2 regions of the Cocleimonas sp. KMM 6892 genome follow, and region 2 is predicted to be linked to the other one. Evidence: predicted binding sites of a transcription regulator. Region 2 holds the regulator's gene; the other holds the start of a gene.
What was found. Region 2 encodes PhoB, which activates phosphate uptake and scavenging genes when phosphate is short. Its sites were predicted from a motif close to GNNTGTCATAAAACTGTCANAT; they were not measured.
Positions count from the first base shown of each region.

Region 1: a site for PhoB is predicted at 7,870-7,891, ahead of OO007_RS05095 (lysophospholipid acyltransferase family protein). Genes of this name have one in related genera too.

Region 1 covers NZ_JAPFBV010000001.1:1,108,930-1,125,061, forward strand. The annotation lists tRNA gene OO007_RS05050 (tRNA-Arg) at 1-23, shown strand, start outside; gene OO007_RS05055 (acetyl-CoA hydrolase/transferase family protein) at 170-1,462, shown strand; gene OO007_RS05060 (c-type cytochrome) at 1,690-2,751, shown strand; gene hslV (ATP-dependent protease subunit HslV) at 2,962-3,495, shown strand; gene hslU (ATP-dependent protease ATPase subunit HslU) at 3,734-5,089, shown strand; gene OO007_RS05075 (gamma-butyrobetaine hydroxylase-like domain-containing protein) at 5,230-5,595, shown strand; gene hisI (phosphoribosyl-AMP cyclohydrolase) at 5,611-5,991, shown strand; gene yidD (membrane protein insertion efficiency factor YidD) at 5,995-6,246, shown strand; gene OO007_RS05090 (PhoH family protein) at 6,293-7,678, opposite strand; gene OO007_RS05095 (lysophospholipid acyltransferase family protein) at 7,970-9,721, shown strand; gene OO007_RS05100 (Ppx/GppA phosphatase family protein) at 9,894-11,402, shown strand; gene OO007_RS05105 (glycosyltransferase) at 11,545-12,594, shown strand; gene OO007_RS05110 (DUF3530 family protein) at 12,714-13,502, shown strand; gene dsrE2 (sulfur carrier protein DsrE2) at 13,593-14,105, opposite strand; gene OO007_RS05120 (16S rRNA (uracil(1498)-N(3))-methyltransferase) at 14,308-15,042, shown strand; gene OO007_RS05125 (c-type cytochrome) at 15,251-15,694, shown strand; gene OO007_RS05130 (DEAD/DEAH box helicase) at 15,679-16,132, opposite strand, start outside.
Region 2 covers NZ_JAPFBV010000001.1:333,617-349,748, reverse strand. The annotation lists gene OO007_RS01605 (PhoX family protein) at 139-2,154, shown strand; gene phoB (phosphate regulon transcriptional regulator PhoB) at 2,341-3,033, shown strand; gene OO007_RS01595 (substrate-binding domain-containing protein) at 3,233-4,279, shown strand; gene OO007_RS01590 (LysE/ArgO family amino acid transporter) at 4,398-5,018, opposite strand; gene tatC (twin-arginine translocase subunit TatC) at 5,680-6,990, opposite strand; gene tatB (Sec-independent protein translocase protein TatB) at 6,996-7,331, opposite strand; gene tatA (Sec-independent protein translocase subunit TatA) at 7,374-7,625, opposite strand; gene OO007_RS01570 (phosphoribosyl-ATP diphosphatase) at 7,712-8,053, opposite strand; gene hisF (imidazole glycerol phosphate synthase subunit HisF) at 8,063-8,836, opposite strand; gene hisA (1-(5-phosphoribosyl)-5-[(5-phosphoribosylamino)methylideneamino]imidazole-4-carboxamide isomerase) at 8,838-9,584, opposite strand; gene hisH (imidazole glycerol phosphate synthase subunit HisH) at 9,585-10,226, opposite strand; gene hisB (imidazoleglycerol-phosphate dehydratase HisB) at 10,392-10,985, opposite strand; gene OO007_RS01545 (PQQ-dependent sugar dehydrogenase) at 11,337-12,425, shown strand; gene OO007_RS01540 (CHASE2 domain-containing protein) at 12,533-14,683, opposite strand; gene OO007_RS01535 (Ig-like domain-containing protein) at 15,012-16,132, shown strand, end outside.

The DNA of each region.
Region 1 (16,132 bases), 780 kb from region 2:
TTCGAATCCAGCCAGGCGCGCCATTTTTTACTCTTTTTTCATTCGAATCAAAGAGCTACTGTTTCCGTAACAAGTGCGATAGCAGTAATTATTACTACCATCACCTACTAAAATGGTACAAATTAATCTGAATATATCTGTGTATAAATAATTAAAGGACTAGACGATTATGAGTAATTGGCAACAACGCTACGACGATAAATTGCTTTCTGCAAAAGATGCGGCAGCCACTATCAAATCGGGCGACCACATTTGGCTGCCGGTTGGTGCGGGAGAGCCTGATGTGTTTTTAAAAGCCTTAATAGATCGTAAGCTCAGTCTTAAGGATGTTGTTACTCACCAGATATTACCTGCAAAGCCCGGTTATTTTGATAAAGAGTCCTCAGCACATATTCGTCATGATTCTCTTTTTGTTAGCGGCGCATCTCGAGAAGCGGTACATCAAGGGTGGGCTGATTTTACTCCTAGTCATTTTCATGAAATTCCTCGACTCATCCGTGATTACTGGCCTGTAGATGTGGTTAGTGTGGTTGTCTCCCCTATGGATGAGCATGGTTATTTTAGTCTAGGTTTAGGTGTCGATTACACGTGGGAAGCGATTAAGAAAGCCAAGTCTGTGATCGTCGAAGTCAACCAGGGAGCACCGCGTTGTTATGGTAACTGCCAGCTTCATATCTCTCAGGTGACTCATGTGGTTGAATGTTCAAATCCTATTCCAGAACTGGCTTGCGCGCCGTTATCTGAACTGGATATCACCATTGGCGGCTACGTGGCAGAGATGATTGACGATGGATCTACCTTGCAAATTGGATTTGGCGGTGTACCGAATGCGGTTTGTGAGGCGCTCAAAGGCAAGAAAGATCTGGGTATTCATACAGAGATGGTTACAGAAGGAATACTCGAACTTGCTGAATGTGGCGCGGTAAACAATTCTAAAAAAACGTGGAATCCAGGCAAACTCATTGGCACCTTCGCCTGGGGTTCAAAACGTCTTTATGAATTTATGAATAACAATCCGATGATAGAAATGCACCCCGTTGATTATACCAATAACCCCTACAACATTGGTCGGCACGACAATATGGTCGCTATAAATTCCACGATTGAAATTGATTTGTTCGGTCAGTGTTGTTCGGAATCCATGGGCCCTAAACAATGGAGTGGCACAGGTGGCCAAGTAGATTTCTTTAGAGGGGCCAATATCTCAAAGGGCGGTAAAGGTTTTGTTACGATGCCGTCTACCGCAAAAAATGGCACCATCTCTCGTATAGTGCCTATGTTAAAAGAGGGCGCGGTAGTGACCACCAGTAAGAACGATGTGGATCATGTGGTTACTGAATATGGCGTCGCAAAATTACGCGGCAAGTGTCTGCGTGAACGTGCCTTGTCATTAATTTCGATCGCACATCCTGATTTTCGTGATGAACTTCGTGAATATGCGCAACAGATGCATATCATTTAATTGAGTGAGGTTTTTGCCAGTAGAACCAATAACAGAGTGATATTGGTTCTATTTTCGAGAACTAAGAGAATTTTTTCTTACTTTTAGCAGTTGGGGATCATTTGTTTCATGATCCACATCAACTATTGCTATGATTAAAAAATCAATCGCACAAAAAAGTAGAGTATATTAGTGCAGTTGAATATAATCCTGCACCTATTGAATACTGGATGGAAGTTGGAGAGAGTATGGCAAGTCAAGCACCTAAGGTGGATAATGTATCTAAGATAATGTTTTTACTTAGTGCACTAGCGATTTTGGCGGTAGTTTACGTTTTAATTTCAAGCTTAATAAATACCTATCAAAGAAATTCACTGAAAGGTGAAGTTGATAATACCCAGTTAGTTCTCAACGCTGAAAATAACATCAAGCCGGTTGGTTTCGCTGCAGAAGCGGGTGCTGTTGTTGCAAACGCTGCAGGACGTCCACCTAAAGAAATTTATGATGCTGTATGTACCGCGTGTCATGCGACAGGTGTTTTAGATGCGCCTAAGTTAGGTGATAAGGCAGCTTGGGAAGCACGTGCGGTTAATGGTCTTGCAGGTTTACTGAAATCAGCGACTGAAGGTAAAGGTTCAATGCCAGCTAAAGGTGGTGATCCATCGATTACAGATTCTGAGCTAGAAGCGGTTATTCTTTATATCACTAAAGAATCAGGCTTAGACCTTGGCGGAGCAGAAGAAGCACCTAAAGCGGCAGCAACAGAAGAAACACCAAAAGCAGAAGAAACATCCAACAAAGAGCCTGAAGCAAATAAAGAAGTAGAAGCGGCAACTACAGAAGCACCTAAAGTAGAAGAAGCTCCTGTTGCAGCAGCAACTACAGAGGCACCTAAAGCGGAAGAGACTGCAGCAGTTGCAGAAGTTGCGCCAGCTAAAGAAGAAGCGCCAGCTAAAGAAGAAGCGCCAGCTAAAGAAGTAGCACCAGCAAAAGTTGAAGTTCCTGCTGTTCCAGTTACACCTGTTGCAGCAGCTGTACCAGCTCAACAAGCTGTAGCTGCTAAGGACAATGAAGTGGGTAAGAAAATTTACGATACAGCTTGTTTTGCTTGTCACGCTTCAGGCGTTGCAGGTTCTCCGATTATGGGTGATAAAGCATTATGGGCACCAAGAATCGCTCAGGGCATGGACGTTTTATACCAAACCGCAATAGCAGGTAAAGGCGCAATGCCACCTAAGGGCGGTAATATGTCTCTTGAAGATTCAGCAGTAAAAGCTGCGGTTGATTACATGGTTAGTCAGTCACAGTAATTTATCGTCACGGTAAATAATGAAAAAGGCGCCTATACGGTGCCTTTTTTGTGCCTGCTATAATCACGTAGATAAATTAAAAACTATCTGTTGAAATTAGTTTATTTAACCCAATTATTTCTTGAATAGATCAAAATAAAGGTTACCCAGAAAAAAGCCCTCAAAGTAGGGGGTGACCTTAAACTTAACACTAATAAATCTGGACTGAAAATGGAACAATATCGAGGAACAACCATACTATCCGTGCGCCGCAACGGAAAAGTAGTGATTGGTGGAGATGGCCAAGTCTCTTTAGGTAATACCATTATGAAAGGTAATGCACGTAAAGTGCGCCGTATTTATAACGACAAAGTCATCGCAGGCTTCGCAGGCGGAACAGCAGACGCATTTACTCTATTCGAAAAGTTCGAAGCTAAACTGCACGAGCACAATGGCAACCTAACGCGTGCCGCAATCGAGCTCGCAAAAGACTGGCGTACCGATAGAGGTATGCGTCAATTAGAAGCATTACTCGCAGTGGCAGACAAAGAAACATCACTGATTATTACCGGTAATGGCGATGTCATCGATCCAGAAGATAACTTAATTGCGATAGGTTCAGGCGGACCATTCGCGCAATCAGCAGCGCGTGCGTTACTAGATAATACAGAATTATCAGCGCGTGAGATTGTGGAGAAAGGGTTAGGTATTGCAGGTGATATTTGTATCTACACCAACCAGAACCGCACAATCGAAGAATTATAATTTAGAGCATTCATCTTTCGCCCTAGCTCGGCGTTAACATCGTGCTCGAATGGTCACGTATTTAACATACGCTCACATTCTCCGCCCGATGTTGCCTTGATCTAGAACGAAATCTAAACACTCTAAAATATAATTACAGTATTTTATAAAAAACCTCCTAAAAGTAGGGGGGTGTGTTTTAAATAGGCACATAATCAAAAATAGAAAATAGCAGCAAAAAACGAGAATTATTATGTCAATGACACCTAGAGAAATTGTTCAAGAATTAGATAAGCACGTTGTAGGGCAGCATGATGCCAAGCGTGCCGTTGCGATAGCTTTGCGTAATCGCTGGCGTAGACAACAGCTTGATGCGGATTTACGCCAAGAAGTAACGCCGAAAAATATTCTTATGATCGGCCCAACGGGTGTGGGTAAAACAGAGATTGCCCGTCGTTTGGCGAAATTGGCGAATGCACCTTTTATCAAGGTTGAAGCGACTAAGTTCACCGAAGTGGGTTATGTCGGTAAAGAAGTTGATTCGATCATTCGTGACCTTGCTGATGTAGCGATTAAAGTGACGCGCGAGCAGGAAGTGGAGAAGGTTAAGAACCGCGCGGAAGATGCAGCAGAAGATCGCGTGTTAGACATTCTAATACCAAGACCTAAAGCAGAAGAAGATGCTAACTGGTTCGGTATGGACAGCGATGGCAACGAGACCGATAAGAAGCCTGTAGAAGATAGTTCGACACGCCAGAAATTCCGTAAGAAATTACGCGAAGGCGATCTAGACGATAAAGAAATTGAAATTGAAGTTTCTGCCAGCCCATTAGGTGTGGAAATCATGACGCCTCCCGGAATGGAAGACATGGCGAGTCAGTTGCAAGGCATGTTCCAGAACATGGGCAGTACCAAGACTAAGAAACGTAAGCTTAAAATTAAAGATGCGCTGAAAGAGTTGGCAGAAGAAGAAGCGCATAAGCTGGTTAATACCGAAGATCTAAAGCTTAAAGCACTCGAGAATGTGGAGCAAAACGGCATCGTATTCCTCGATGAAATCGATAAAGTGATTCAAAAAGGTGAGCAGGGTGGTGCGGGTGTTTCTCGCGAAGGTGTGCAACGAGATCTTCTACCTCTTATTGAAGGTAGCACGGTAACAACTAAGCACGGTATCATCAAAACAGATCACATTTTGTTTATTGCTTCAGGCGCTTTCCACATGGCTAAGCCTTCTGATTTGATTCCTGAGCTTCAAGGTCGTTTACCGATTCGTGTAGAGCTTGGTGCATTAACAGCGGATGACTTTAAGCGTATTTTGACTGAACCAAACGCATCACTGACTGAGCAATACCAGGGCCTTCTTCAAACAGAAGGTGTAAAAGTAGAGTTTACTGATGATGGTATTCAACGAATAGCGGAAACTGCGTTTCAGGTCAATGCACAAACAGAAAACATTGGTGCGAGACGTTTACATACGATTGTAGAAAGATTGCTTGAAGAAGTATTATTCTGCGCACCGGATTGCACGGAAACCGTGATAGTTGATGCGAAAATGGTTGATGATGTACTGGGCGAACTAATAGAAGATGAAGATCTAAGCAGATACATTCTTTAATTTCTTTATTTATTAGTAACATTAGTAATAAGAAAATTCGTGACGTAAAGAAATAGATGCTTTTATCTAATCGATACTGATTAGGATAAACTAGCAATGATTAGAATTTAGATCATTAACATATTGAAACAGGATTTAGAATGACACCAACAAATATAGCACTACACCAGAAGTCTCGAGTTCTGGAACTTACATGGCCTGATGGCGTGGTTCAAAATCTACCTTGTGAATACTTGCGCGTTTACTCTCCATCGGCGGAAGTTCGTGGTCATGGTCCCGGTCAGGAAGTTTTACAGCTGGGCAAAGAAAACGTCAATATCAAAGAGATCGAACCCATTGGTCACTATGCTGTAAAACTGGGTTTCGACGACAATCACGACAGTGGCCTCTATGACTGGGGACTATTGCGCGAACTTGGCGACAATTACGAAGAATATTGGGCAGATTATCTTGCCCGATGTGAAGAAGCGAAATATGTACGCAAAGAACCCGGCCAGATAATCTAATAACCTAACGCTATTATGAAATTTATCGACGATTTAAAGTATAACGAAGACGGATTAATCCCTGCAGTTGCCCAGCAATTTGATACTCATGAAGTATTGATGATGGCCTGGATGAATAAAGCGTCGATTGAAGAAACTCTGGAAACGGGACGCGTCTGCTATTGGTCTCGTTCCCGTCAGGCATTTTGGCGTAAGGGCGAAAGCTCTGGGCAAGTGCAAATGCTCAAAGAGTTCAGGGTCGATTGTGATGCAGATACACTGTTAATGCTGGTCGACCAAACGGGACCTGCTTGTCATACGGGCAGGCGTTCGTGTTTTTATCAAGTCGTTAAAGATGGCGAATTGATAACCGATTCCGAACCACTCATTGATCCCGAAGAACTCTACAAAAAATAAAATATGATGAGATGGTTTCTTCTTAAAATCATCCGTGGCTATCAGATATTTCTAAGCCCTGTATTGGGCAGCAGTTGTCGTTTCGAACCCACCTGTTCCAGTTATACTCATCAAGCCATCGATAAGCATGGTGCCATCAAAGGCACCTGGTTGGGACTCAAACGTATTGGTAAATGCCATCCGTGGAATGAAGGTGGCTATGATCCGGTTCCCGATAAGAAACAATCAATACCAAAGCCACCCCCCCACTTATAGGGCGTTTTTTAGGAAAGTGTTATTGTGACTAAAATGGTCACGCATTCTAATTCTCGCGTTTCTCAAATATCTCTTCGGCGAATTGCGCAAATTTACCACGAACCGATCTTTCTAGTTCAATCGCATACATAGACACTTCTTCGTGTTTGTTGGTGGTTTGTTTGAGTAGTGTCGTTAAACCATTGTTGTAGCGATTCAGGTAGATATTATCTATCTGGCGGTTTGAGCCAATAATGATCGCTTTACAGCTTTGATCGAGTCGCGATAAAACCAGTTGAGTCGTATTGTTCGAGCTATTCTGCCATTCATCCAGTATCACAATGGCATTGCTTAATGTACGTCCACGCGCTTCGCCGGGCCAGAGCTTTTCTATGTTGTATTTGTTCACCAAATACTCGACCTTCATTTCAAGTGCTTCTTGTTGAAGAACACTTTCGCGGCGCTTCAACTGGGTCTTCGCAATAAATTCCAGCGTGTCATACAAGGCCATATTGTAAACGCGAAACTTTTCATCGTTGCCAGATAGGAAGCCAACCTCTGCGCCTTTGTCGACACTTTCGATGGAGTTTCGAACATAAACGATTTTTTCATAATGCCCCAGATCGATTAATCGCATGGCAGCAGCAAATGCCAGCAAGGTTTTACCACTTCCTGCCTTGGCATCCACGACGGTGATGTCGAAATAGTCACTGAGCATCGCCTTCAACAGAAACATTTGCTTCATGTTCATCGGCTTAATGCTCAGCCCATTGAAGTCTTCTTTTTCATTGACGATGTCTATTTTTCCGCCTTTACTGACGATGCCGTATTGGCGATTGCCGTCTTTAGAAGCGAATTCGTAATTAAAATTATCGTTCTGGTAATTATCATCGTAATCGGTGATGTCGCTATTCTGCATGCCATTGAATAAGCTTGAATCGACTTCGATGGATTTGAAAAAATGGAAGGGAGGAAGGTCAGATCTGTCTTCGTACAAGGTCTGAACTTTTATACCGCTGAATAAGCCGAACATGCGGGCATAAATATCCAGAGAGAGAAACACAATCTTGTGTCCTCTGTAATAGCTTTGCGCGGCTTCTGCGACTTCGACGATACGTTTATCGTTAGATTCTGCGATGTGTGCAGCATCCAGATCTGATTCGTATTTGTTTTTTGAGAAAAGGTGGATGGAGGCAGAATGATTAAACCGGAGTTTTACCACTCTACATTCTTTTTTCTGATCTATTTTATCGACTTTGCAAGCGGCCAACATGCGTGCGAAGCTTCTTGCCTGATAGCTCAGTTCTCCTGAGCCTTTTTTAAATTCTTCTAATTCAACTAAGACTGTTTCTGGTATTACAACGATATTATTGTTGTCTTGTGATAGTTGTTTGATGCCCTGAGGATTATGCAAAATGATGTTGGTATCGATTACATAGATCTTATCTGCCATATATTAACGCTCCTAAGTAATTGTTTTTAGTAAAGTTTGTAACTGCTAAATAGTAAGGAATAAACGTTCTACTAATGAGTATAGTAAGAACCCAGCAAAGTGTGGGGATGTTATTTAAATTTTTAATTAATAAATAAATCATTGTTGCTTTGATTGTTGCAAAGCAAGGGCTGGCTTACAACGAAGCTGTGTGAAGTCATCAAACTTTAATATTGCATTCATCTTTTCTTAACACGCCAGGTTTATTCTTTGTTGCGATGTTTATTAAAAGAATTCTAAAGGCATAACAAAGTGATTGATTTAGAGAAGAAGTTATTAGAAGTGAACCCATCTCTGGCAGATAAGCCGGGCTCAAATTTGTTTTTTAAAACAATCAGGCATTTGTTTCGAGAAAAGGAGATTAATCGATTTATTGCCGAAAACCAGCATTTAGTGGGCTTTGCTTTTTTGGATAAAGTGCTGCAACACTTTAATTTTACCTATCAGGCTACTGCTAAATCTTACGACAATATTCCTGCAGAAGGCAGAGTCATTATCGTTGCCAACCATCCCATTGGTTCGCTAGATGGACTGGCATTGCTGAAAATGGTTCGATCTGTACGACACGATGTAAAAGTGGTCGCCAATGAATTGCTATCGCAGATCAAGCCCCTAGAATCCTTATTACTTCCTGTTGAAGTCATGTCTGGCAAGGCTGCTTTTAGAGTGCAATTAAAAAGCATGATTCAAGTGCTGGAAAATGAACAGGCATTGATTATTTTTCCTGCCGGTGAAGTATCCCGAGTGAAGCCAAATGGCGTAAGAGATGGCAAGTGGAAAACGGGATTTTTGAAGCTGGCTCGGCGTACTGGCTCGCCGGTATTGCCGGTGTTTGTTAACGCAAAAAATTCGGCTTTATTTTACAGTATGTCTACGATTTATAAGCCTTTGGGCACAGCCATGCTAGTCCATGAAATGTTCAATAAGGAAAACAAACAATTAAACATTCATGTGGGCAAGCCGATTCCTGTTTCAGAATTTATCAGTTCTGATCTGCCCGACAAGCGTATTGCCAAGTTAGTTAAAAAGCAGTTATATCGATTGTCTGGTAAAAACAAACTGCCGCTGTTTAACACGATACAGACTATTGTTCATCCTGCCAGAAGAAAGGCGCTAAAGACTGCGCTTTATCAAGCACCATTATTGGGAGAAACGGATGATGGTAAGAAAATATTTCTTTACGATTACGCCGCAGATTCGCCTGTTATTCACGAAATTGGCAGACTTCGCGAATTGAGTTTTCGTTCTGTCGAAGAAGGTACGGGGAATTCAATAGACATCGATAAGTACGACAGTTATTACCGCCATCTGGTGCTATGGGATGACAACGACTTAGAAATCGTCGGTGCATACCGTATTGGTGAATGCGCAAAAATCATCAAAGATAAAGGCGTTGCGGGGCTCTACTCGAGCGCCTTGTTTAGATTTGAAGAAGCATTTACGGATCATCTGCCAGAAGCAATCGAATTAGGCCGTAGTTTTGTGCAGCCGCGTTACTGGGGTAAGAGAAGCCTTGATTACTTATGGTTCGGAATAGGTGCTTATTTACGCCATAACCCGAACATCAAATACCTGTTCGGTCCTCTTAGCTTGTCTCAAGCTTATTCACGACAGCCTACGGAACTAATCTTGTCTTTTTATAATCTACAGTTCTCCGCTAAACAAAAAATGGCGTCTGCAATGAAACCGTTTGAATTGACGCCTCAGGTTTTAGCAATTGCGGATGAGGATTTTGCTGGTGAATACAAAACCAGTTTCAAACGTTTGAATAAAAAACTCAAACACTATGGAGTCAAAGTCCCAACCTTATACAAACAATACTCAGAAATATGCAAGCCAGGAGGGTGCCAGTTCATTGCTTTTAACATTGATGCAGAGTTCAACTACTGCATAGATAGCTTGATTCTGGTAGATCTTGAGCAAATGAAAGAAAAAAGAAAGAAACGCTATTTAGGAGATATATCCAATGAAAACAAAAATATTGAAGAAAAGAAAACCGCTTAAACGCATCAAAAAAATTAAATACCGTTTTTGGAATGAGTTGCGCGAAGCTCAATCAAAATAGTTCGTGAAGTCTAACAATGAAGAAAGGTGTGATAGACGCCTACTGTGATTATTTCTATCGATATTGATAACACTTATTGATTCAGAATGATTCAGGCGTTATCTTCATGATATGACAAAATCTAGTGATATTGAGCAAAGGAAATACCCCGAAATGATTGCCGCGGTAGACCTTGGCTCAAACAGTTTTCACCTAATTGTAGCGCGCGTTGATGAACATGGTAATTTTTCCATGGTTGATCAAATGAAAGAAATGGTGCGCTTACGCGGTGGTCTCGACGAATACAATAATATGGACAGAGCAGTCGCGCAAAACGCACTGGAATGTCTGCAACGTTTTGGTGATCGTGTTCGGCATTTAAAATCATCAGCGGTCAAAGCAGCGGGTACCAATACACTGCGCACCATGAATAACTCCACAGAGTTTCTGCGCAAGGCAAACAAAGCGCTCGGCCATCGTATTGATATTATTCCGGGGCGTGAAGAAGCTCGTCTGGTTTATCTGGGCGTATCGCATACCTTATCCGATGATGAAGGCAAGCAGCTGGTCGTTGATATTGGTGGTGGTAGTACCGAGTTTATTGTCGGCAAAAAATTTGAGCCTAAACGTCTAGAGAGCCTTAATTTCGGTTCGGTTAGTGTCACTAAACGATTTTTCCCCAATGGTGATTTGAGTCCAGCTAATTGGCAGACGGCAAATACCGTTTTACGCCTTGAGATAATGCCGATTCAACGCGAGTATTCTCAACAAAACTGGAAGCGTGCAATAGGTTCTTCGGGAACAATCAAGGCTACGCTGGCTATTATTCAGGAACTTGAATTGGGCCGGTTTGTGATAACGCTAGATGGTTTATACGAAATTCGGGATAGATTAATCGCTATTGGCAATACCGACGATATAAATTTACCGGGGTTAAATCAAAACCGCGCGCCTGTTTATGCGGGTGGACTTGCTGTGATCATCGCAGTGTTTGAGGCATTGAGCATAGAAGAAATGACCGTGTCTGAAGGGGCCCTGCGTGAAGGTTTGCTCTACGATATGCTGGGGCGAATAAATCACGAAGATGTCCGTGATCGTTCTGTAAAAGACCTGATGAGTCGTTTTAATATCGATATAGAGCACGCAGAACAAGTAAAGAAAACAGCATTGCATTGCTTTTCTCAGGTTAGAAAAGACTGGAATTTGAATAAAAAGCGTAGCAATACACTGGCCTGGGCGGCAGATTTGCACGAATTGGGCATGAGCATTACCCACGATAAACATCAATTACAAGGTGCGCACATTCTGGATCATGCTGATATACCCGGTTTTAACCAGAGACGTCAGCATTGGTTGGCGGTCATGGTGCAAACGCATCGTAAAAAAATAGAAAGCGAAATATTCGACACCTTGCTAGAAGATGACCGTCAAACGATCATCTATCTCTGTGTGCTATTACGTATTTCAGTATTATTGCACCGTTCCAGACAGGATAAAGAAATCCTGCCAACTGTTACTGCGGCAAAAAACAGTATGCATATCACCTGCTCTAAGTCGCTTAAAGATCAGGCATTGTTAGAAGCAGACTTGACTCAAGAAAAAGTGTGGTTAGAAAAAATAGGCTTTAATTTAACCTTTTAGCGGTTATTATTCTGCCTAAAAGACGCTTTGGTCATTAAGATCATCATTTCGTCTACTAAAATTACCATTTCATGGTTTTTTACTGAATACTTATGCACTGATTGTCTACACAGTAATACAGACAACATAACCGGGGCAATTCATGAAAAAGATCGCAATCATTATCGCGGACCTAGATTTAGGTGGCGGACAACGTGTGGCAATTAATCTTGCTAATGCTTTAGCGAAAGAAAATGAGGTTAGTATCGTTATTTTTCAGGATGACGATATACACTACGATGCGCCCGGAAAGTTGATTCATCTGGATTGCCCACAAAAAGACAACATTATTGGTAAAGCATTCAATGTTTTGAAACGTGCCTATCGTTTAAGAAAGCTGATTAAAAAAGAAAAGTTTGATCATGTTTATGGCTTTATGGAAACCGCTAATTTCCCGACAGCCTTAGTCTTTAATGACGCTGCACTGTCCGTGCATTGTAACCCTCGTGAACTCAGCTTTTTCGAATCTACACTAGTGAAGCTTACTTATCCTCGGGTTAAGAATATTATCGCGGTCTCTGAAGATGTTGCCTCAATACTCAAAACAGATTATTCATTGAGTAATGTTTCTCGTATTTATAATCCGGTTGATGTGGAAGACATTGTTGCGCAGGTCGAAAAACCTTATGAGCATCCTAAGCCTTATATCGTTGCACTAGGCAGATTCCACGAAGTAAAACGTTACGACTTGCTAATCAATTCATACGCTAACAGCAAGATGAAGGAGGACTGTGACCTGATTATTGTGGGTGATGGCGATCTTCGAGAGGATCTGGAGCGTCAGGTAAATTCATTACAAATCCATCATAAAGTGCATTTTGTAGGAACCCAAAGCAATCCTTTTCCCTATCTCGCTGGTGCTAAATTCCTGACATTAACCAGTCGTACCGAAGCATTTCCGATGGTTCTTATTGAAGCTTTGGCACTTAAAACGCCTGTGGTTGCGACTGATTGCCCGACAGGTCCGAGAGAGATCGTTCGTCATGGTGAGAATGGGCTACTGGTCGAAAATGAAAATACCGAGGCTTTTACCCTAGCCATAGACGACTTGTTTTATAACGAGCTTATGCTGCAAAAGTTTAGAAATAATGCAATAGATTCGATTCAACACCTTTCTGGTGGCGTTATCGCGAAAGAGTGGTTATCACTTTAAGCAAGTCTCTAATACTAGGGCTGAAATATTAGGACTAAAATATTCGACTGGGAATAAGATATTCAATCTTCTTCTGTTCTATCGGTTGTGCTACATTCATTTTAAAAATGGAGCATTTCATGAAAAATAAAAGACACCTCCCCACTTACAGGGCTTTTTTTGCATTGGCTTTAACATGCCTGTTTTCAGTGACCTCTGTGTTTGCCAGTGATCTTGAGAAAGAAAAGCGCTGGGCAGAACAAATCAGTGATTCTTTGTTTGATGGCGAAGCGATAGAGTTGAACGATGGTAGTAATGACTTCTTAGCTATCGATACGCGTGCAGACGAACCAAGTGATGTGGCTGTAATCGTGATCCATGGTATTGGTATTCATCCAGATTGGGAAACCGTCGTAAAGCCACTGCGTGTTGAGTTAGCAGAAAAGGGTTGGAATACGCTCTCACTGCAGATGCCAGTTCTTGCAAATGATGCAGACAGTGAAGACTACGAACCCTTGATGAAAGAAGTACCCGCCAGAATTGATGCAGGGATTCGGTATCTGGCTAAGGAAGGCGCAAAGAAAGTAGTGATCGTTGCGCATAGTCTGGGCGCACGCATGGCTAACTACTACTTATCGCATAAAAAAGTCTATAAAGAAGCGCATACAGAAACGCCGATAATTGCCTACATCGGTATTGGAATGAATACAGATAATGAGCAGTTTCTAAAAAACATTAAAATTCCGGTTTTAGATTTATACGGGGAAAAAGATCTGGAAGGTGTGTTGAGTTCAACAGAGACTAGAAAACAGGCAGCCTCACAAAACAAAGGATACAAACAGCAGAAAATTGCAGGCGCAAATCACTTCTTTGAGGGTCACGATGATGATTTGGTGAATGCCGTGGTTACAGAGTTACAAAAATATTAGTGTCAGAGTTCTGTTTGAACAATAAAACGATACAAAAAAGCCGACGATAACGTCGGCTTTTTAATGTTCGATTGCGATTACTGTAGCTAGTTAGATGTATAAACAGATATCTGACTCGCCAGCAAAATCAAAGAAAGTTGCTGCACCTACATAGTCCAGACCATCCATAAAATCTTTTTCTGCATCAAAGCCGAAGAGATCAACCGTCATCTGACACGCGAGAAATCTAACTTCTGCTTCCTGACATAACTCACGCAATTCCGAGATTGAAGCCACACCATTATTGGAAATCGTCTTCTTCATTAAGGTCGTCGCAATGGCTTCGTAGCCAGGTAGGTTCGACTGAATAATATTAGGAATATTCCAGTTAATATCCTTGAACCATTTTGGTCCTACTGGCATTTTCATCGGCATACCAGGATTTCCAAGTGGGCTAACTTGTAGATCACTGATGTCTTTCTTTAAAAGTTGTAGGCCATAAAATGTACAAAAAACTTCTACTTCATAACCTAAAGCAGCCGCTGTTGATGCCAGAATAAAAGGAGGGTAAGCCCAGTCCAGTGTGCCTTTAGTGGCGATAATAGCTAGTTTTTTCTGCTCCATTTTTCTACCTCTGAAATTATATGTTTATATCGTAATTTGCCCGAGTATAACAGAAAACAATAATATTCTGAAATACTATAATACATTGTGTGTATAGAATGTATTAATTGCAATATAGCGTCGATTACATAAATATAACGGACAATTTTTATTGCTAGATGCATAATCAATCGGCAAGTAATTTTAACAGGCATATAGACAAATGAGAGTTTCGCGTTTTTATCAGGAAGGTGACATAAAAGTGGGTGAAGAATTGGCGTTAACTCAGGCCAATCATCGTCATGCCGTGCAAGTGTTACGCTTAAAAGAAGGAGATGATCTGATTCTCTTTAATGGACAATCCGGAGAATATGCGGCAAAAGTTAGTGCGACAGATAAACGAAATTCACAAGTGATTGTGGAAGAATACGATCCTGTAAATCGCGAATCATCACTTTCTATTACCTTAATATTGGCGAATATCAAGCCTGATAAAATGGATTTTGCGATTCAAAAAGCCGTTGAACTGGGTGTTTCTACGATTCAACCGATGTATACAAAACGCAGTGTCATAAAACTCAAAAGCAATCGTCTCGAAAAAAAGATGCAACATTGGCAAGGCGTTATCATTGCCGCTTGCGAGCAATCAGGGCGAACTGCTATCCCTGCAATAAAAGAACCCTGTGATTTTGAAGAAATTTTCTCCGCTTATGATGGGACTACTCAAATTTCTATGTTGCCTGGTTCGGAAAATAAAATACAACAAATGAAACTCGATGAAAGTCATAACGGAGTGTCGTTAATTATCGGGCCAGAAGGTGGCTTTAGCGATGAAGAAGAGCAATTGATGCAGTCAAAAAAAGTTCAATCTGTGAATTTTGGCAAACGAATATTACGTGCGGAAACTGCCGCAGTAGCTGGTATAACTGCATGTCAGATGGCCTGGGGTGATTTGTAATTAATATTGCCGGTCGCTGTGCTTATGTCTGTTTGTAGTGTTTTTCGTCAACAAATCAACAATTGTAGAAGCGTGTTGTGCTTAATTATGCTTTTATCAACACTTGGGAGAGTGTGCGTTCGAGAGAGTTACTTTATTTTTATAGATATGAAGTGCTTTCAAGTTGAAGTATGGAAATGATTTAATCAATAAACCTATGGAGACGACTATGATTACGCGACTAATTGCAGGTACTGTATCGACTTTCATCGCTTTGTGTTTGATAGCTACAACGAATGTGGCTATTGCAGCAGACAAAACAAGTGCTGATATTGGTAAAAAGGAATTCTTGAATAACTGTGCTGTATGTCATGGTATAACGGGTAAAGGCGATGGTTCTTTTGTTGAATTATTAAAAAAGGCGCCATCTGATCTAACCCTAATCAGCAAACGCAATGGCGGCGTTTATCCCTTAATTAAAGTGTATAACCTAATATCAGGAGTCGACAGAATTGCTTCCCATGGAACGCTGGAAATGCCGATTTGGGGTGAACGATATAATCAAGAGATCGTTAAGGAAGTTGGGCCAATGAATACTGGACCAAGTCCATCAGTTCGTGAGCGAATTCTTGAATTGGTTTTCTATATCGGAACTCTTCAGCAAAACCCTTGAAGTTTGACATCCGAAACGACAGGAACACCATTGATAAATGATATGTGTGTTAGCGGTGTCACTGGAACTTTATCTCCGGGCAGTAGAATACCGACCAAATTTAACGGGTCCGCCGAAGAAATCGTAATCGATTGATCTACTTTGTTATTTTTGCGGGATTTTCGCAGTACATTGAGTGCTTCTGGTAAAGCAAACTGCTCACCGCTGACACCGTTTACAAAACGTCCTCCGCGTATTTCACCGCGCGCTTCCATGCGCCAGTAAACGCGCAATAAATCGCGCCATTGCGGTAGGTTATTTTCGCGTTCTAATACCTTGCGGAAGATAACGCCGTAACGATGCAGTAGCGTCCATGCGATGAATTCTATTTCATCCTGATTCAGTGAGGTTTGAGTTGTTTCTGTGTTGTTGATTTGTCTGATTAAACTCCAGCGACCG
Region 2 (16,132 bases):
CTCTAGTTTTATATAGATCCGATTAAAATCTGCATTTCATAAAACCTTAACCATTTTGTAATTTAACCTTCATATTATCTTCTTACTATTCCCTGGCTTGCTACGGCATTTTATAAATCAAACCAAAAAGGAATAATTGTGAGTAAAGAAACATTTGACCCAACGCGTTATAACCATAGCGCTAATGAGCCATTTTCATCCGTGCTAGAAAAAAAGCTATCAAGACGTGACGTACTTAAAGGTGGTGCTGCATTTGCTGCTTTAGGTCTGTTCAGTAGTTTTGGATTAGCGGGTTGTAACAGCAGCAGTAGTAGTGATGATGAAGCATCAGAATCTCTTTCATTAGGTTTTAAATCTATCGCAGGATCTAAAACAGACGCTGTTGTGGTGCCATTAGGTTATAGCGCTCAGGTGTTAGCACCATGGGGAACGCCGCTAAACAGCATCGCTTCTGAGTGGAAGAGTGACGGTACTAACACCGCCTTAGACCAGGCGAATTCACTCGGTATGCATCATGATGGTATGCAATTCTTTCCTCTGGATGGCAGTTCAACAGACGGTCTTTTATGTATCAATCATGAATATATTGATAGCAATGCGCTGCACTACGACGGGGCGGTTAGAGATTCGGAATTTGTACGTAAAGAAATAAATGCACATGGCGTTACGGTAGTGCGTGTTCAATTAACGGATAACGGCTGGCAAGTGGTTAAAGATGACGCTCATAATCGTCGTTTTACTGCAGCAACTGAGATGGATATTTCTGGTCCATTAGCGATGACAGCGGCATTAATCACACCTTTTTCAACGGCGGGTAACAAAACACGCGGTACTTTGAATAACTGTGGAAACGGTTCTACACCTTGGGGAACTTACTTAACATGTGAAGAAAACTGGCCAGGTTATTTTGTTGCCGATGAAGCAACCATGACTGAAGACCAGAAGCGAATTGGTATTTCAAGTTTAACCAGTGGCAGATACAACTGGCATGATCAAGCGGGTAGTGCAGATGAAGTTCAAGGTGAATTTAGTCGATTTAACCTAACACCAACTGGCGCAAATGCCTTGGAAGACTATAGAAATGAGGCAAATGGCTACGGGTATATCGTAGAAATTGATCCTTATAACCCAGATTCTACAGCGGTTAAAAGAACCGCGTTAGGACGTTTTCGTCATGAAGGCTGTGCTTACGGTAAGTTAGAAGCTGGCAAGCCGATTGTGTTTTATTCCGGGCATGATTCACGTTTTGAGTATCTGTATAAATTTGAATCAACTGCAATGTGGGATCCTGCAGATGCTGACAGAACAGATCGTTTGGACGTTGGTGCTAAGTACATGGATTCTGGCACTTTATACGTAGCGCGTTTTGATGATGATGGAAAAGGAATGTGGTTACCTTTGGTATTAACTACTCCATCTGCCGACGGTAGCGAAACATTGGCAAATAGCTTTAGCAGCCAGGCTGATATCATTCTTAATACAGCTGGTGCGGCAGATATAGTTGGGGCAACCCCAATGGATCGTCCTGAGTGGACAGCAGTAGACCCAGTAACGGGCACGGTTTACCTGACACTCACCAACAATACGCAGCGAACCGATACGACTAACCCGGCAAACCCACGTTTGAATAATGCGTTCGGACATATTATTCGTTGGGATGAAGTCGAGGGTAGCAATGAGTTTGATTGGGATATCTTTGTCTTTGGATCACCTGAAGACGCAGATGCTGAAACAAATCTTTCGGGGCTGGATGAATTCAATCAGTTTGCGAGCCCAGATGGTATGGCTTTTGATGCACGCGGAATTATGTGGGTACAAACCGATAACGGTGCTGACGAAGTGACTAGTTATACCAACGATCAAATGCTAGCGGTTGTTCCCTCTAAACTGGTCGATGCGGACGGTAATCAGGAAGTATTATCTGCAAGCAATCAAGCAGAGCTGAGACGTTTCTTTGTTGGGCCGAATAATTGTGAAGTCACAGGGCTTTCTTTGACGCCTGATCAAAAGAATTTCTTTGTGAATATTCAGCATCCGGGTAATTGGCCTTATAGCACAAACGCGGCAGAGGAAACGCCTGCAGGAACTAGCGTTCGCCCTCGTGCCTCAACTGTCGTTATTATGAAAGATGATAATGGCGAGATTGGTGTATAGATTAGTGGCAAGCACTAAATGTTGAAGCTGTAATAACAGCGAATTTAAGCCTCATTAATGATCGTATTAATGGGGCTTTTTTTATCCATTTATTTGCAGATATTTCTACACAAGAGGTTTTTTGTCATCGTTCTGAAATATTGATGTGCTTGAATAGCAAGGTCAATGAATAAAAACAGCAGGGCTATGAATACAATACTATTAGTCGAAGATGAGAAGCCAATCCGATCGATGCTTGACTTCGCTTTAAAAAAAGCAGGCTTTCAAACATTAGAAGCAGAAGACGCTTCTCAGACACGGTTACTGTTAAAGAACAATGATCCAGATCTGATCTTGATGGACTGGATGCTGCCTGATGCATCAGGTGTCGATATAGTCAGATCGTTAAAAGGTCAGGTTTCAACCTGTCAAATTCCTATTATCATGCTTACCGCAAAATCAGAGGAAGCGAACAAAGTTTCGGGCTTGAATGCGGGCGCTGATGACTATGTGACCAAGCCTTTTTCTCCCAAAGAGCTGATAGCAAGAATTCAAGCCGTTTTAAGACGCAGTAATCAAGAGGCTGAAGAGCAGGATGTGATTCGTGTCGGCCAGCTAGAAATTGATAGATTGTCACACCGTGTCTCGTTAGTGGGAGAGGCATTAGATTTAGGCCCAACTGAATACAGGCTGTTGTTATTTTTAATCGAACACCCAGATCGTGTTTTTAGTCGGGAAAATCTATTGAATCAGGTTTGGAGTCGCAGTCCTTATGTTGAAGAGCGCACTGTGGATGTCCATATTTTAAGATTACGCCGAGCCCTGGCGATAGAAGGTTATGACAACGCCATACAAACCGTTCGTGGCATTGGTTATCGTTTTCACTGTGATAAGCGCTGAATCAGAACTTAGTCAGAGTTAAGCCAGAGATGAGCCAGAATTAACAAGCGCTGGATGCATTGTCATAAAACCTTAACAATTCTGTAATAAAGCGGTCACATTCCAAAACTATTATTTGCGCAGCTTTGGTGAGCAATGAATCACGTTGTTACCAATCTTGTATTAATGATTTTATATAAAAACTTTGGAGCAAAAATAAATGAAAAAAGTAAGCTTGGTTGTTGCAACGGCAATAGCAACCCTTTCATTCTCGAATGCAATGGCTCGCGACCATATCGAAATCGTAGGTTCTTCTACGGTTTATCCTTTCTCTACAGTAGTTGCAGAGACGTTTGGTAAGAAGACTAAATTCAAGACACCTAAAATCGAATCTACAGGATCAGGTGGCGGAATGAAGCTTTTCTGTGAGGGTAACGGTATCGATACACCAGATATCACTAATGCTTCAAGAAGAATTAAAGAATCAGAATTCAAAAAATGTGCAGATAACGGCATTAAACTAACAGAAGTTAAAGTAGGGTACGATGGTATTGCTATCGCTAATTCGAAAGCTTCTCCAAAGTATGCGTTAACGCGTCAGGCTATCTTCTTCGCAGTAGCAAAGCAGGTACCTGAAACTGACGGAAAAGGTGGTTACACAGGTAAATTGATCCCTAATACTTACACTAAATGGAATCAGATTTTCCCATCATTACCAGCAACTGACATTAAAGTAATGGGTCCACCACCAACATCAGGAACTCGCGATGCATTTGCTGAGCTTGCAATGGAAGGTGGTTGTAAGACTGTTCCATGGATCAAAGCGCTTAAGAAGACAGACAAAAAACAATACAAGAACATTTGTCACACAGTGCGTGAAGATGGTGTGTATGTTGAAGCTGGCGAAAACGATAACTTAATCGTACAGAAGCTTGTTGCTAGCCCTGATATGTTGGGTGTATTTGGATTTAGCTTCCTTGATCAAAACTCTGACAAGGTACAAGGCTCAAGCATCGACGGTAAAGAACTAAACTTTGACACGATTGCTTCGGGTGAATACCCAGTATCTCGTCCACTTTACATGTACATCAAAAATGACCATGTGGGTAAAGTACCGGGTATCAAAGAGTTTGTTGCTGAATTCGTTTCAGATAACACTTGGGGTGAAGATGGCTACTTGGCTGAAAAGGGTATGATTCCAATGCCTGATGATGAGCGCAAATCTTTTTCTTCAGCTGCAACTTCTTTAAAAGCATTATCAATGTAAGCTTTTAAAATGCAAAAATGTAGTATTTGTTACATCAAAGAGCCCGCTTAGCGGGCTCTTTTTTTGTTTGTAAAACAGTAAATATCAAAACCCACCACCCTACTTAGGGGCCGTTTTTTTAAATAACGGCGAAGTCGGTGGTGATTAACTGGTAGGCAATACTGAACATCACTAACCCGATAAGAATATTAAGAAACTTCCATGCATTCGGTTTAGCAAATACGGGCGCTAGTAAGCGTGCTCCATACCCTAACGAAAAGAACCAAATGAATGATGCGCACACTGCGCCAATGGTAAAATACAGTCGTTGTTCGCTTGAATAAGGTGAGGCAATGCTGCCAATGAGCAACACAGTATCAAGATAGACGTGCGGGTTTAAAAATGTCAGTGCTAAAACGGTAGTCACAACTTTACGTAAGTTTTGTGAGTTACCATCTGCTGCCGCAATTTCTAGTGTTTCACTTTTAAACGCAGAGCGAAGGCTCATTAATCCAAAAATAATAAGATAGGTCGCGCCCAACCAGGTAATGATCTTCAGCCAGTCTGGGTGGTTATGCACAAACTTTCCTAATCCACTTGTACCGATCACTATTAAAATGGCATCCGATAAAGCGCAAATTAGGCAGATGATAAATACGTGTCGCTTAATCAGCCCTTGTTTAAGGACGTAAGCATTTTGGGCGCCTATAGCTATGATCAGGCTGGCACCTAAGATCAAGCCTGTAAAAAATATACTCATATTTGAAATCGTGTTTGTGGGCTGGGAGCAGATCTTTCGATGAGCTAAGCAAGGTATGTAAAACAGCTTTGTAGTTTAACTTACGAGTGCAGTGGGGTAACAATGTTATTTTAAAAGATGCTCTTCAGGAAAAAGCACCTTAAAAATATCGCTCAAAGTAGGGGGGTGACTTATCTAAAAATGAGAGTGATGAGGGGCCTAGAAAAGTCTTATCTCAGGAAGAAAAAAAGCCCACAAACAACATAGTATTTGCAGGCTTTTTTAGTGGTCTATCAATTACACTCTTATTAGGTGACTTGCTATTGCCATTAAAATGATAAAAAGCGTACTGCCAACTAATGATCTAACAATTGGCGGTAGAACTTCGCAATTATCATCGTTTTTTAATGATGTTAGCCCTAATAAGTTTTTAATTAAACACGCCATAGGATGCTCCCCTTCGTGATTCTTTAAAAACAATAAACTATAAATATTTAGAAGGATAGATGAAAGCTGTGGCCGCTATTCCACGACTCATGAAACTATCATTAAATATTCATAGGTATAATAATAGTAGCATGAAAAAACTGAATAGTTCATTGTAATTCAGTCTAAAGATGAGGTTTGATATTTATCAAAGCTTTGTTTTTATTAGATTTATTTAGCACTCAAAAGATTATTCTTAATCTTTTGAGTCTTCATCCTTTTTAGTAGGAGCGTTTTCTTTTGTATCATCTTTAGCAGTATCGTCGATGTCAGTATCTGAATTATCTTCAGTCTTGTCATCATTAGTTTCATCACTGCTTTGATCAGTAATGTTATCTTCGTCTGCTTCAATACGATCCAGTTCAGCTTCCATTTCGTCGTCGGTAAGCTCTTCAAAATCTTCAACCACGTCAGTGCCATAGAATTTTTCAGCTTCTTCTGACTCACTTATTTCGCCACTACCTTCAGACAGAGAATCTTCGTTATCTTTATTATCAGTCTCTTTAGACTCGTCTACAGCATCAGATGGGCTGGACATATCGAAAGCATCATCATCGGTGTATTCGTTAAGCCCTGTCTCATTATTTTCATCATTATGAATAGTGTTGTCAGAATCGTCTTCATCAAACTCTTCATAATAATTATCATCATCTTCCCAGAGTTTATCCGCACTAATAGCGGCGGTGCCTGCTGCTGCAGAAGCGGCAGTTTTCTCGGCAGCCTCTTTTTCAGCATTGATGTTATCTTTGGCTTCGCTCGCTTCTTCGATTCGTGTTTTAAAGAAGCCGCTAAAAATGATGCCCAATTCAAACAATAACCACATTGGAATGGCTAACATAATTTGCGAGATTACATCAGGAGGCGTTAACAACATGCCAACAACAAAAGCACCAACGATGACATACGGGCGCTTTTTCTTTAAATCTTCAGCGGTCGTCATACCCGTGCTAATCAGTAATATCGTGGCGATTGGCATTTCAAAACCAAAGCCAAATGCCATAAACATCATGATGGTAAAATCGAGATACTGCGCGATATCCGGGCTAAAGACGGCTACTTCAGGTGCAAATTGCGGAATGATCTTAAACATCATCGGTAGCAGAATGTAATATACAAAAGCTATGCCGAGATAGAAGAGGAAAATACTCGAAGCAATCAGTGGATAAATTAAGCGTTTCTCGTGCTTATACAAGCCTGGCGCAACAAACGACCATAGCTGGTAAAACAGGTAAGGCAGGGCAATTAAAAAAGCCACCATTAAGGTTAGCTTCATGGGAATAAGAAATGGCGCGACAGGGCCAATGATTAACATTTCCTGGCCTTGATCAACCAGTGGAGCTGCTAGCCAGTTATAGATATTTTTAGCGAAGGGAAATAGACAAACAAAGGCAACAAAGATAACGATAACCGCTCTTAGTAGGCGGTCTCGCATTTCGATAAGATGAGAAAGAAAACCACCCGTAGCGGTTGCTGGCAGTTCACTGGCCGAAGTTTTACTATCGCTCATACTGTCTATTTACTACTTGTTGAGGAAGCTTTTTCGGCTTCATTGATGCTATCACCGAGCATTTCCGCAGCCTCATTAACTTCACTAGAAACTTCGTTGCTGGTGTTTTTCATCATGTCTCGTAATTCACTGATTTCTTCTTTCTGTTGGGCAAGCATGGATTGCATTTCATCTGCGCGAATTTCTTTTTCGATATCTTCGCGTGTATTCGCAATAAATGCCTTCATTTTACCAACAAATTTACCTACCTTTGAAGCAAGGCCGGGTAATCGTTCAGGGCCTACCACTAGCAGTGCAATCACGCCAATGACAAGCATTTCCAGAAAGCCAGAATCAAACATTAAAAACTACTCGAAAGGGGTTAGTCTAAAATTGTGAAAAACTTATGACTTAGTGGTGTCTTTAACTTTTGAAGTCGCGTCGATAACATCGTCAGCAGCATCTTCAATCGATTCTTTCTTGGCATTCACGCTATCTGCGCCACTTTTCATAGAGTCTTTGAAGTTTTTAACCGCTCCGCCTAAATCACCACCCGCATTGCGTAGGCGCTTTGTGCCGAAGATAACCACTACGATTACTAAGATAATTAATAGTGACCATGGGCTAATTCCGCCTAATCCAAATCCGTATAACATACTATTCCTCTCTTCTGTGATTCTTTAATGTACCGCTAACATCTCTAAGTTAGAGACTTTTAATTTAATGCTTTTATCTGGTGCGTTTACTGTCGACTTGCTTTTTCGACTAGACCAGATGTTCCAAATCGACGTTCTAATTCTTTTAACACGTCATCTGGGTGTAAATTTTGTTGTGCTAATAATACTAGGGTATGAAACCATAAGTCAGCAACTTCGTAGACTATTTTATCTGGGCTTTTGCCGTTTTCAGTATCTTTGGCAGCCATCACGACTTCCGTCGCTTCTTCGCCTACCTTTTTAAGAATCGCATCCAATCCTTTGTCATACAATTTTGCTACGTATGAACTGTCAGGTTCAGCCGATTTGCGAGCCTCAAGAACATCTGCAACGTCTCTAAGCGTATTATTACTCATACTCTTATCCATAATATGTCCTTAAATGCGCATTTCAATGCCTTGATCCTGCATAAATTGTTTGGCTTCACCAACGGTGTATTCATTAAAGTGAAAAATACTTGCCGCTAAAACTGCATCAGCGCCAGCGATGGTCACGCCATCGGCTAAATGCTGAAGATTACCTACACCGCCAGAAGCGATAACAGGGATATTAACAGCATCTACGATCGCTTTTGTTAAAGGTAGGTTAAAACCTGATTTTGTGCCATCTTTATCCATGCTGGTGACAAGCAGTTCGCCAGCACCATAGTCTGCCATTTTTTTTGCCCATTCAACGGCATCGATACCTGTGTCGTTGCGGCCACCGTGGGTGAATATATCCCACTTATCTGGTTCGCCTTCTTTGCTGACTTTTTTGGCATCAATGGCAACAACAATGCATTGAGAGCCATAGTATTCAGCGGCTTGTTTTACTAATTCTGGGTTGTGAATGGCAGCGGTGTTGATTGCTACTTTATCCGCGCCGGCGTTGAGCATTGTGCGAACATCTTCCAGTTTGCGAATACCACCACCAACAGTCAGAGGTATAAACACTTCGGATGCGATCGCTTCAACCATGTGGACCGTGGTTTCACGATCATCAGAGCTTGCAGTTATATCCAGAAAAGTGATTTCATCTGCGCCTTCGCGATTATAGCGTGCGGCAACTTCAACCGGATCACCCGCATCGCGGATATCGACGAAGTTAACACCTTTCACGACGCGTCCATTATCAACGTCGAGACAAGGGATAATGCGTTTTGCTAATCCCATCTTATGCCATTCTCTCAGCAAATGTGTCGACAAACTCATGCGCTTTGGCAAGGTCGATCGTACCTTCGTAGATCGAACGACCAAGAATTGTACCTGTGATTCCTGAAGCTTCGACATTACACAGTGCGATAATATCGTCCATATTGGTAACGCCACCAGAAGCGATAACAGGAATATTGATGCTTTCAGCGAGTTCTTTCGTGGCTTCGACGTTGACGCCAGTCATCATGCCATCGCGTGAGATGTCAGTGTAAACGATTGCCACTACTCCGGCTTCTTCGAACTGTTTGGCAAGATCAATCGCTGAAACAGTAGAAACTTTATCCCAACCATCTGTTGCTACCATGCCATTTTTAGCATCGATACCGACAATAATATGCCCAGGGAATTGCTTGCAAAGGTCTTTTACAAATTCAGGGTCTTCAACCGCTTTAGTACCAATAATGCAGTAAGTAACTCCGGCATCAAGATAGGCCTGAACCGTTTTAGCATCACGAATGCCGCCTCCGATTTGAATCGGCAAATCAGGGAATTTCTTCGCAATTGCTTCGACAGCAGAATTGTTTACCGGTACGCCATCAAAAGCACCATTCAGATCAACCAGGTGTAAACGTTTTGCGCCAGCTTCAACCCAGCGTGTAGCTGTATCAACAGGGCTGTCAGAGAATACGGTGGTATCTTCCATGCGGCCTTGTTTTAGGCGTACGCATTGCCCGTCTTTAAGATCAATCGCAGGTAGTAATAACATCTAAACGTTTCCATCCCATTGGGTAAAGTTTTTCAAAAGTTGTAAGCCATCATCTGCACTTTTTTCAGGATGTGCCTGAATTGCAAAGACATTGTCTTTTGCAATAGCAGATGGATAGGTAATACCGTAATCGGTCTCACCAGCGATAATGGATTTATCTTCTGGCGCAATAAAGTAGCTATGCACAAAGTAAAAACGAGAGTTTTCTTTGATGCCATTCCACAGTGGATGTTGTTGAGTATGCGAGACTTTATTCCAGCCCATTTGTGGAATTTTTAGTCGCTCACCATTCTCGTCAGTCGCGCCAATGTGGTCTTTAAAGTACAAAACTTTGCCTTCATAAAGACCAATGCAATCGACCCCACCGCCTTCTGAACTATGCTCCATCAGCACTTGCATGCCCATGCAAACACCTAGAAAAGGTTTGCTAATAGCGACTTGTTTAACCACATCGACGAGTTCACGCTTGTGTAATTCACTCATGCAATCGCGAGCAGCACCCTGACCAGGGAATACGATGTGATCCGCTTTGTTGATAACATCAGGAGAAGATGTTATCTCAACCGTTTCATTGGTAACGTGTTGAAGGGCTTTGTGCACGGAGTGTAAATTGCCCATGCTGTAATCTATTACTGCAATCATCTCTCAACTACCCGCCTTGTCTTTTATATTCATCCAATAACTGCGTTGTCGATGCTCGTTTACATTTGTAAACTGCGCGTCTCCGCCTTGTCCTTGAATAAATCTAAAAAACAATTCGGGCAGCTGATTTTTATTTTTGGAAAGCATCAAAAGTAATTTATTAGGTTACAGAGAACCTTTCGTTGATGGTATTGCGTTCGCAGAACGCTCATCTCTTTCAACAGCCATACGTAATGCGCGTCCAAATGCTTTGAATATAGTTTCAGCAATATGGTGTGCGTTACGGCCGCGGATATTATCCAGGTGTAAGCTGACTAAAGCGTGGTTCACAAAGCCCTGGAAAAACTCGTGGAATAGATCGGTATCGAAATTTCCTAGCATCGGGCGTTTGTAATCGACGGTATCTTCCAAATGAGGGCGACCAGAAAAATCAATCACTACGCGAGATAATGACTCATCGAGTGGCACATAGGCGTGACCGTAACGACGAATGCCTTTTTTATCACCAATCGCTTTTGCAAAAGCCTGACCCAGTGAAATGCCGATATCTTCAACCGTGTGATGCGCATCTATGTGCAGATCACCATTAGCTTCGATTTCAATATCGATCATGCCGTGCAGCGCTATCTGGTGCATCATGTGTTCAAGGAAGGGGACTTCGGTTTTGAAGCGCGCTTTTCCCGTGCCGTCTAAATTTATATTGACGGTAATCTGTGTTTCAAAAGTATCACGTGTGATAGTGGCTGTACGTTCGGTCATGTTTATCATTTTCGGTTGTTTAGGTGGCGGATAATACCATATTGTGACGCGATGTAACCTGTAGAAATAGAAAGAAATAGGCCCCAAAGTAGGGGGGTGCCCTATAAAATAGTTTAAATACTCATTGTTCTACTTGCTCGTTTAAAGCGGTTTGTTCGCATAAAACTGAACTTTCACGTTAAAATTGGCGCTAAATAGATACTGGGGATATTTTTGAATAATGCAATTATCCATGGCGTGTTTAAGTGTTTGTATTGTTTTTGCTTTTGTTCTATGCAGTTTGAATATTAATAACGATGTTTTCGAATCAAACAATTAAAAAAAGCCCTATAAGTGGGGGGGTGTAAAACTATGAATAGTTTAATCGTTAAATCTGTGTTGTTTGCAATGGCTCTTTTGATCCATCAATTTGCTGCGGCTAAATCCAATCTTGATTTGTTAAAAGTCCCCGCTGGTTTCAAGATAGAGTTATTTGAAAGTGATGTGCCGAATGCGAGAACCATGGTTTTGGGTGCTAATGGCACCTTGTTTGTGGGCACAAGAAGCGAAGGTGTCGTGTACGCGATTAAGAATAATAAACGCTATATTATTGCTGAAGATCTAAACATGCCGAACGGTTTAGCGTTTCGAGACAAAGCTCTCTACATAGGTGCTGTAGATAAACTATTTCGAATGGATGATATTGAGGCTCGATTAGATAACCCGCCTATTCCTACTTTAATCCGTGATGATTTACCCTCTGAAACTCACCACGGTTGGCGATATATGGATTTCGGTCCGGATGGCCGCTTATATATGGCCATTGGTGCGCCGTGTAATGTGTGCTTGAAGAAAGATTACGCCGTGATTCGCAGTATGAAAGCCGATGGTACGGATGAACGCGTAGAGGCGAGAGGTATTCGTAATACCGTAGGTTTTACCTGGCACCCCGTATCAAAAAAATTATGGTTGAGTGATAACGGCAGAGACTTGATGGGCGATGATATTCCCCCTGATGAGATCAACCGTGTTGATGAATTTCAGGAGCACTTTGGTTTCCCTTATTGTCACGGTGGAACGATTGCAGATCCTGAATTCAATGATTTATCGTGTCGAGCGTTTACGTCACCTATTCAGGCATTGGGTGCACATGTAGCGCCATTGGGTATTGCTTTTTATACTGGCAAGCAATTTCCTAAAGCTTATAAAAACAGGTTGTTTGTCGCGGAACACGGTTCATGGAATCGCAGTAAAAAATCGGGCTACAAGGTCATGATGGCAACCCTTACAGGCAGTGATGAAGATGAAATAATCACCAAATATGAGCCATTTGTAACAGGCTGGCTGCAGGGTCAAAAAGCCTGGGGCAGACCAGCTTATGTGCTTGTGCTAAAAGATGGTTCGTTATTGATATCAGATGATAGGGCTGGTGCTATTTATCGCGTTTCATACGCTCAATAAATTGAATGCTATGTGGAGAGTACAGGGTGTTTGATTGAAATGCTTAAGCTTACTAATCTAACTAAATCATCTTAGGCACCCCCCTACTTATAGGCACTTTTTTTATATTACTTTTCAGTATGATTATGAATAGGGTCCCAGTCAGTAGGTTGTTCTTTCAGGATGGCTTCGGTTCTTTCCAGATAAACCCGATACAGCGGATCGTTTGAGGTTTCATATAATTGGCGAAAGCCTGCATGGGCTGCTTCCCACTTTCCTGATAAAAACTCAGCAAAGGTTTGCTCATGAGTTTCTAGTTGGGTTTTCTGTAACTCAGTTAACTGGTTTAGCGTTTTCAGAGGTTCGTAGATTTTAATAGAATCCTGTTTGCCTTTTACCCTAACGTTATCTATGTAGCGGAAAACAATATCAGGGCATTGTAGTTTTGTCTCTTCGCTGACTAAAATCCCAACGCCATAGTATTTGGTTAATCCTTCGAGGCGTGATCCTAAATTAACCGCATCTCCTAACACGGTATAAGCTCTTCGATAGTCCGACCCCATGTCTCCCACATTCATCTCGCCCGTGTGAATACCAATGCCTGCGGCGATATTATTGATTCCCATGTCCTTAAATGTTTTCTGCATTTTTTTGATTTTCTGCTGCATTTCCATAGCCGCAATAACCGCTTTGGTAGCATGCTGAGGGTGGTAAATAGGCGCTCCCCAAAATGCCATCACCATGTCACCCACGTATTTATCAATTGTGCCCTGGTTATTAAAGATGATTTCAGTAATAGGGGTTAGGTATTGATTGAGAAAAGTTTTCAATTGTCGTGTTGTTAACGGTTCTGACAGTGCAGTGAAGTCTCTGATATCAGAAAAAAGCACGGTCATTTCTCTTTTTTCGCCATCGGTATTTACCGCATGCGGGAACTCGATCAACTTATTGATGTGTTCTAACGGTACATATTGGCCAAACATATCGTGAATGCGTCGCCGACCTTTGTTTTCTTTGATCAAATCGTAGATAACATGAATCGATGAAACCGCCATTACGGTGAGTAGGGGAATAATCAACGGTAAATTGATGTGATGAGAAGACCACATCCAGTAATTAAACCCAAACATGACGAAGACGAGTGCTGTGCCTGAAATAACTAAGCCCATGGGTTGTAGCAATGGATAAAACAGCGCCATGAATAAACTCAATACAGCAAGTGTCATGACCGTTGCCCCAGCTGCCCAATCTGGCACATAAGTAATGTTTTCCGGATGTAATAAACCATGAAGAATATTTGCTTGAATCTCCACCCCCGGAAAGCTAGCTTGAACTGGGGTAGGGCGCAGATCTGACAAACCAACAGCAGATGTACCTACCAAAGCGATTGCATTTTCTAACTCGGGAAATGGTTTCTTGCTATGCAAGATCTCGCTTGCAGGGATATACGGGAAATGTTTTTGTTTGCCTAGATAAGGGATGAGAATCTGCCCTTGAGCATCCGTTTTGATAACCATTTTTCCCATGCTTAAATGGGTGATCGTTTGGGCGCTTCCTACAAAATCAGTATGAAGTTTTATTTCATCTTCCAGCAAATAAATGCGTGCAGTTTCCAAGGCTAAAGAAGGGTAAATCTGGTTGTTGTAGACAGCCACTACCGGGGCTCTTCGAATGGTTCCATCTCTATCAGGGGCAATGCTGAAAAAACCACTTCCGGCAGAATTGTTAGTAAACTCATTCAGGTTTGCGGTATACCCGAGCATGTGAATCGCCGTGAGTTTTTCCGTATTTTCAATGTCGCTTACTATGGCAGAACTAGCCAATTTTCCCGATTGAGTCACCAGTTTTCTGTGAAATGGATAGCCTAAAACGACTTCCTTATCTTTAATGCTGTCGGCAAAAAAGCTATCCCCATTGAGGTTGTTTTCTATCTTTAAATACCAGTCAGGTAGTTCTTCACCTGTTTGATTTAATGCAATCTTTACTTTTTCTAGAGGGTTTTGTTCTTTCTCTGATTGCACGACATCCATTGCGATAACTGCAACATTGTTCTCATGCAGTTTATTGACCAGTGTGCCTATTTTTTTTCTTTCCCAGGGCCAACGCCCGTCTTTTTTTATGCTCGCTTCGTCAATGTCGATAATGATTATCGGCGGAAGTTCTGTTATTTCAATAGGAGTGCTGAGCTTTAGGCGGATGTCGTAGGGAATCGCTTCGAGTCTTTGTTGTATATCTATACTTGTTGGATCGTCGCTCAAATAAAAAAGAGCAGCAAGTATGGTTAAAACGATACCTGTAATGATGGGTAGTAGAGATTGTTTATGTTTACTAAACAGCTTATTACCCTCGAAAATTATATGACAAAGAAGTAGTTAACTAAATAATAGTGAATTAACCCTAAAATGTGAAAAATTACCCTTTTTTCTATTATCAACAGGTTAGCATCAGTAAGTCAGTGTGGAAAGCAGTTGCGTTTTTATGCTGCCAGTGTGATGGAAAACACTGAAATTACCAACAATTATAATTTGGACTATAGTTTATTGTGATGGAATATAACAAACGTATTGAGAGGGAGTTGTGAAAGGAATCTGTATTAGCTGCTCAAAAATGATTAAGCTGCTAATGCTATCGTTTGTTGTATCGCTATTGTCATCTTGCGGAGGCGGCTCTTCAACGTCTTCCTCTTCCTCTTCAAACACTATTCAACAGGCGACAAAGATAGCAACGGGGGTCGCCCAAAAAGGTCCATTCTCGATCAATACGCCAGTTGAAATATCCAGACTGGATTCTTTCGGTCAGCCGACAGGTGATACGATCTCTGCAAAGGTAAGCGCTAATAATGGTGAGTTTACCTTCGAACTTCCGGCTGAGTGGGGCACAATTGCGCCTGTGAACCTTTATTTGCAGGCCAAAGGAAAAGTCTTTGATGAATCTTCAGGGACAGAGTCAGAAACTCCGATTTCATTAACAGCAATCACTCAAAGTACCGATAATGAATCAAACTTAAATTCAGTCAATATGCTTACACACTGGCAAGCCCAGAGAACTCAGAAGTTAATGGCAGAAGGTAAAAGTTTTAACCAATCACACAAGCAGGCGAATGACGAGCTTGTGAAGGTATTTGGAATAGAGCAAATTCATTCTTTGGATTTTTCTAGTTCTGATGACGAAAGCAATAGTGCCATGTTGCTTTTATTGTCAGGTGCACTAATGGAAGTTGCCCGTACACATGACGTTGATCCACAATCGATGATTGATGAGATAGGCGATGATTTTTCCGATGACGGAAACTTGTCTGCTGAAAGTGATCAGTGGTTCTTGCGCATGCAAGCGGTAATTAGAGATAACCCCATCGCCCATGCAAAAAAATACGCAAAGCGTTTACAGGAAAAGCAGGCAATCGATGTTGTATCTGTTAGTAGCTTGCCTCGCGATTTTCCATTGGCTTCGCGTCCTGTAGCAAATGTGCCTGCCGAATTATTTGCATCACCCGGCGAGACAATTGTTCTTGATGGTAGCGGTAGTCACGATAGCGGTAACATAATCAATTTCACCTGGTTTCGAGTCGATCAGCAAACGCAATACCCTGTTCCTGTCAGTGATAGATTTGACTCAAGTCCAACCATTACAGTACCAAGCGAGGCAGAAGTTTTAGCCGCGCCAAATCAAGAGATCGCATTGCTTTATGCTTTAGTCGTGACTGATGAGGCAAAACTGACGCATACAGG